2 linked regions of the Tahibacter amnicola genome follow. The protein of the gene in region 2 interacts with the protein of the main gene of each other region in a pairwise test. Links are inferred from orthologs where the notes say so. Each region holds a gene or a part of one and is shown on either strand. Other genes may lie near its edges. The genes, in order: N4264_RS19985 and rsfS.

Region 1 (3,142 bases), 2.8 Mb from region 2 along the record:
CGGCGCAATACCATCCAGGACTGCACACCCGAACAGTTCGAGCACCACCTCAACAGTGTGACGCCACTCGCAGTGCTCGACGGTTATGCCCCGTTCTGCAAGCTGCATGTGCATCGCAACTGGACCTCCACGCGCTGCCTCGCCGCACCGATTACCGACGAGAACCGGCATCTGCTGCGCTCGGACTACGAAGCCCGTACCAAAGACGAACTGCCGGTGCTGGTCCGCTGGTTTGAAGGTCTTGAGCCGCCAGTCGCCAGCTTCCTCATCGTCATCCTCTACAGCCGCGAGCAACTGGCGAAAGAAGGCACCGTAACAACCGCTGAGTGGGGCATCGTGGGCTGCATGTACACCGCAGAGCCGGTTGAAACACCGATGGCGCCGATCACCATGATGCGCAACGCGCTGGGTGTGGAAGAAGGCGGCTCCGGCGTGCCGCTGGATCGCGACGCATACCAACGCAGCGTGGCCTTCTGGCAGACACACGCGAACTGGCGCGGTTAGTACACACCGGCGCCGGGCTTTCGCCGACGCCGCGCGAGTCGCGCCGACCTCTCGTCGGCGCCAGCACGCTCCCGGAACGGTGCCCCAGGTCCGCGCGCTGGGCACAACCGTGTCGGCGCTGCTGTTCGTACACAGTCCACCCGCGGTGGCCGAGGCAGCTGCGAGCCGTGCGGAAATCATCGCCCAGTACGTCAAGGCGAAGTCGGTCCCGGATCGATAGGTGGATGCACCGGATGAGCGCATTGTGAGACGAGCACCTCATTTCGTTAGTGCCGCGCTGTCGCGCTGATCATGTTCGATACCCTGTTCCGGTCGTATCGACCACGCGGCTTCGCCATCGGCGCTCTCCCCCCTGAAACCCGGTGGCGAAGCACGCGTTCCCGGACGCCGCGCCCCGATCCGCCGCAGCGGACGACGGCGTGACCCTGCCCCCCATCCTTGGTTAAGCTCATCGGGCACTTCCGAGAGCGACCCCCTCCATGGCCCGACAAACCTCCGCACGTGTGTCCGTGCCCCCTGCCGTCCAACGCCCGCCTGCGGAAATCCTGCATGGCGACGAACTGGCGGAGCTGATCCAGAGTGACCGCGATCCGAAACCGCCGGGTTGGCAGCTGAGTTTGCGCGCGGTGCGACGGTTCATCACCGGGGATAGCGCAACCGGGCGGCCGGCCAAGCTGATGGTTCCGCTCAGCCTGGTCGATCGCGCCATGGTGACCCTGGCCAGCGGGCGCGGACTCCTGCTCGTGGGCGAGCCGGGTACTGCCAAATCGCTGCTGAGCGAATTGTTGGCAGCCGCGATATCCGGCACCAGCGTGCTGACCGTACAGGGCGGTGCCTCCACCACCGAGGACCAGATCAAGTACGGCTGGAACTACGCCCTGCTGCTCAACGAAGGCCCCAGTCCGCGCGCCCTGGTGCCGGGGCCGATTCTCACGGCAATGCGCGAAGGCCGCATCGCGCGCTTCGAGGAAATCACGCGCTGTCCCGCCGAAGTGCAGGACAGCCTGCTGTCGATTCTTTCCGAGCGGGTGCTGATGGTTCCCGAGCTGGCCGGCGACGAGGGTGTGATCTATGCCAACGCGGGCTTCAACCTGATCGCAACAGCCAACACCCGCGACCGCGGCGTGAATGAAATGAGCGCCGCACTGAAGCGGCGTTTTGCGTTTGAGACCGTGTTTCCGATCAGCAGTCTCGACGATGAACTCGCCCTGGTCACGCGCGAGGCGCAACGGCTCCTGCGCCAGTCGGGCGTGAGCCTGACGCCGCCGGATGATGTGATCGAAGTGCTGGTATCCAGCTTCCGTGAACTGCGTGCCGGGCTGGACGCCGACGGCGGCGGCATGGAGCGGCTATCCACCGTGCTCTCGACCGCCGAAGCCGTCAGCGTGGCGCATGCGGTGGGCCTGCGCGGCTACTACCTGCGCGGCGACGCGGGCGACCCGGGTGACATCGTCGAGGCGCTGCTGGGCACCGCGGTGAAGGACAACGCCGATGACCTGAAGAAGCTGCGACGCTACCTCGAACAGAAGGTGAGCAAGCGCGCCGGTACGGCGTGGCGCGCATTCTACGAGGCCCGCCACCGCCTGCCCTCGGCGTGAACGCCTCTGTCGAGATCATTGGCGTCCGCCACCACAGCCCCGCCTGCGCGCGGCTGGTGGCGGCGCGCCTGCGCGACTGGCGCCCGGACCGGGTGCTGATCGAAGGCCCCAGTGATTTCAACGACCGTATCGAGGAACTGCAGCGTCCGGGACACGTCGCGCCCGTCGCTATTTTCAGCTATTACAGTGATAGCGAGCACACGCACCACTGCTATGCGCCCTTCAGCGACTACGCGCCGGAATGGATCGCCCTGCGCGTGGCCCCGGAAATCGGTGCGAAGGTTCAATTCATCGACCTGCCCTACTGGCACGAAGGCTCCCGCGGACGTGCGCAGGTGGTCGGCGATGCGGATGCCGCGCGGCGCCATCGGGCCCGCGAACGCGCGCTGGCGCAGCGCCTGGGCCTGGATGATGGCGATGCGCTGTGGGATCACCTGTTCGAGCAGGCGCTGCCCACCGACCAGCTCGCGGCAAGGCTGGCCACCTACTTTGACGAGCTGCGCGCCGGTGAGCTCGGCGACGCCAGCGATCGCGCGCGCGAAACCTACATGGCGCACTGCATCGCGCATGCACGGGCCGAGGGCGGCCGCGTCCTGGTCGTCTGCGGCGGTTGGCATCGACCGGCGTTGCTGCGGCTGGCAGAGTCTGCCACGGCCGGTCCGGCGGATCTGCACCTGGCCGTACCGCCGTCGATCCAGCGCCAGGGCAGTTTCCTGATCCCCTACAGTGATCGCCGCCTGGAAGCGCTCGGCGGCTACGGCGCCGGCGTGCAATCGCCGGCCTATTACCGTTGGCTTTATGAACACGGCGCGGAAGGCGCGGCCGAGCGCGCGCTTCGCGCCGTCGTCAGCCGTCTGCGCGCCGGCAGGCAGAGCGTGTCGACGGCGGGCCTCGTGGCCGCCACGACGCGCATGCACCTGCTCGCCCACCTGCGCGGTCACGCACAACCGTTGCGCGTGGACGTCCTTGACGGATTGCTCGATGCCATGAGCAGCGAAGCGCTCAGCGCGCCACCGCCGTGGCAGTCGCGTGGCGTACTG
Region 2 (3,228 bases):
GGCCAGTGCGGCGAATCCGGCCCAGGGATTCCGCGCGGAGCGGATCTGGCCGGCGCGCGAAGGGTTGTACCGCAAGGCCTTGCAGCGCGGCAGTCTGGTCCACTGGGAAACCTGTCTGGCGCAGGCGGCGAAGATCGACCGCATCAGCAAGGGGCGTGGCGCCGGCGATGCCTGGGTGGAGTTTGAGCGCCTGCTGGCGGCAATGGCGCTGCCGCGGTCCACGGCGTTGATTCGAAACATCGCGATATGAGCGACGCGTCCGCGGCTCCCATCGCACTGATGGGTGGCACCTTCGACCCGGTCCACAACGGTCACCTGCGTGCCGCGTGGGAAGCCTCCGCATGGCTGGGCGCGCGTGTCCGCCTGATGCCGGCAAACGTACCGCCGCACCGGCCGCAGCCCCAGGCCCCGGCCGCCGCACGCGCAGCGATGCTGCGGCTGGCCCTGCATGGGCAGGAACGGCTCGTCGTGGACGATCGCGAACTGCGACGCGACAGCCCTTCCTTCACGGTCGATACGCTGCGCGAGCTGCGCGCGGAAGTGGGGGCACGGCACCCGCTGGTGCTCCTGGTCGGCGAGGATGCGTTCGCGGGCCTTGCCAGCTGGCGCGAATGGCGTGAACTGTTCGCGCTGACCCATTTCGGCGTCATGACCCGGCCCGGCCATGAGCCGGCCTGGCCGGGCGAACTCCAGGCCGAGGTCGCAGGGCGGGAGTGCGCACTGGACGGCGACTGGCGGAGCGCCCCGGCGGGGTTCGTCCTGCGCCTGGACGTGACGGCGCTGGAGATTTCTGCCACTGCCATCCGGCAGCAGCTGGCCGTGGGCGAGGAGCCGCGCTACCTGGTTCCCGAGGCGGTACTGGCGGCCATCCGCGCCGAGGGCTGGTACACCCGCCGCGCCTGAGCCCGCCGGTGCGGGCGGACCGGCATCTCCAGTGGCGGTATACTGCGCCCGTCCGGCCCCGGCCGGGCATTCGCCAAAACCAGAGGTATTACACGCTTGGCCACCACCAAAAAGCCGACTTCCAAGACCCCATCCGCTTCCCCGAAGAAGTCCGCGACGCCTCGCACGACGGCGAAAAAACCCGTCGCAAAATCCGCGAGCCCCAAGCTGCCGCCGTCGCAGCGCAAGCCCGCGGCCGCGAAGAAGACCGTCGCAAAGCGCCCCGCCGCCAGGAAAGACATCGCTGCCCTGCAGCCGTCGGTGGCCGCGGCGCTGAAGAAGACCCGCAAGGCGGGCAAGAAGCCGGCGGTGCCGCTGGACATTGTCGAACACCTGCACGCGGAAGTGATCCGCGCGCTGGAAGAGCTCAAGGCCAAGGACATCACCGCACTGGATGTACGCGGCAAGACCACCATCGCCGATTTCATCATCATCGCCAGCGGTACCTCGACGCGGCATGTGAAGTCGGTGTCCGATGAGGTCATCAAGTACGCCAAGAAGATCGGCGTCATGCCGCTGGGCGTGGAAGGCCAGCGTGAAGCCGAATGGGTACTGGTCGATCTGGGTGACATCGTGGTGCACGTGATGCTGCCGCGGGTGCGCGAGTTCTACGGGCTGGAGCGCCTGTGGACGGCCGGTGCCGATGAGTTTTCGGAAGCCGCCAGCGCCTGACCGGCGGCCCGTGCCTCGCCTTCGGCTGAACGCGCCGGCGCCGGGCTTCCTCCGACTCCGGGGTGACCTTCTTTTCGCTGACACCGTCCATCCGGTGCGCCCGTGAGGGCGCGCGTGATCTCGGTCGGCGAACGCATGCCCGGCTGGGTAGCGGAAGGCCTGGCGGAGTACCAGAAGCGCCTGTCGCGGGAACTTCCCCTGGACCTGGTGGAACTCAAGCTCGGTGATCGCGGCAAGGGACGTGACCTGGTGCGGGCGCTGGAGGACGAAGGCGCGGCGATGCTCGCCGCCATTCCCAAGGGGGCCCACGTCGTGGCACTGGATGGCCGGGGCAAGACCTGGTCCAGCGAGGAACTCGCGGTCCAACTGGGGCAGTGGCGCATGCAGGGGCGCGATCCGGTCTTCCTGATCGGCGGGCCCGACGGCCTGGCCGCTGCTGCGCTGGCGCGCGCGGACCAGCGCTTCTCGCTCGGCGCCTTGACCCTGCCACACATGCTGGTGCGGTTGATTCTCGCCGAGCAGTTGTATCGCGCGGTCAGCCTGCTGGGAAATCATCCCTACCATCGCGCGTGACGCGCGGTTTTTCCATTGTGAATTTGTGGTTAAGTGATGCCGATGCGCCGCTTCGGGCGTCGTCGGGCTCGCGCGGGAGGGGTTAGACTCCGACCCAGGCCGCTCTCGAAAGGATATGGACCGTATGCTCTACCTTGCCTCCCAATCTCCGCGGCGGCGCCAATTGCTTGAGCAGGTCGGACTGCGGTTCAGCGTGCTGGACGTGGATGTCCCGGAGTTGCGCCGTGCGGGTGAACCGCCCGAGGACTATGTGAGCCGGGTGGCACGGGAAAAGGCCGGCGCGGGATTTCTCGCCGTTGCTGCGGTCGAGCGCGCTGTCGTCCTGGGCGCCGATACCGAGGTGGTACTCGATGGTGACATCTTCGGAAAACCAGCCGACGCCGCGGACGCCCTCGCGATGCTGCGGCGCCTGTCGGGCCGGACTCACCAGGTCATCTCCTCCGTCTGGGCGGTCAGTGCGGGTCGCGAGGAACACGTCACCCAGATTTCCGAAGTCACCCTCGCCCCCCTGGATGAGGCCACCATCGCGCGCTACATCGCGACCGGCGAACCTTTCGGCAAGGCCGGCGCCTACGGCATTCAGGGGCACGCGGCCGCCTTCATCGCCCATCTGTCGGGCAGCCATTCCAGCGTGATGGGCCTGCCGCTGCACGAAACCACGCGACTCCTGTCGCATTTCGGCATTGTCGGATGAACGCCCATGGCCGGCGTGGCATCGACAAGGCCAACAAGGCCCGGCTATAAACCCGGTTCCCTGACGCCGGTCACTCCGGTCCGACCGGTTCAGTTCTGGTCGACCGGGGGGTCTGGTTCAGGTCTGCGCTGACAAGGTAGCCCCGTGAGCGAAGAAATACTGATCAACGTGACGCCGCGCGAAACGCGCGTGGCCGTCGTCGAAAACGGCATGTTGCAGGAAGTGCACATCGAGCGCGCCCTGCGACGTGGCTATGTCGGGAATATCTACAAGGGCAAGGTCAGCCGGGTCATGCCCGGCATGCAGGCGGCGTTCGTCGAGATCGGCCTTGAGCGCGCGGCATTCCT

The links.
Region 1: the proteins of rsfS (region 2) and N4264_RS19985 interact in binary tests that used the Escherichia coli proteins (3 or more experiments, as listed by UniProt). The link is inferred for Tahibacter amnicola from one-to-one orthologs.

What each region holds. Positions count from the first base shown.
Region 1 is NZ_CP104694.1:5,084,779-5,087,920, forward strand. The notes cover bases 231-3,057. They hold N4264_RS19985 (ATP-binding protein), read left to right. Parts: upstream 231-1,013; coding sequence 1,014-2,102; downstream 2,103-3,057. Other genes in these bases: N4264_RS19980 (DUF3228 family protein), read left to right, coding at 231-504; N4264_RS19990 (DUF5682 family protein), read left to right, coding at 2,099-3,057. Also shown: more of N4264_RS19980, read left to right, coding at 1-230; more of N4264_RS19990, read left to right, coding at 3,058-3,142.
Region 2 is NZ_CP104694.1:2,325,471-2,328,698, forward strand. What follows is about bases 2-2,914. They hold rsfS (ribosome silencing factor), read left to right. Parts: upstream 2-1,215; coding sequence 1,216-1,614; downstream 1,615-2,914. Other genes in these bases: holA (DNA polymerase III subunit delta), read left to right, coding at 2-250; nadD (nicotinate-nucleotide adenylyltransferase), read left to right, coding at 247-903; rlmH (23S rRNA (pseudouridine(1915)-N(3))-methyltransferase RlmH), read left to right, coding at 1,717-2,187; N4264_RS09920 (Maf family protein), read left to right, coding at 2,312-2,881. Also shown: more of holA, read left to right, coding at 1-1; rng (ribonuclease G), read left to right, coding at 3,026-3,228. UniProt on the Escherichia coli protein: Functions as a ribosomal silencing factor. Interacts with ribosomal protein uL14 (rplN), blocking formation of intersubunit bridge B8.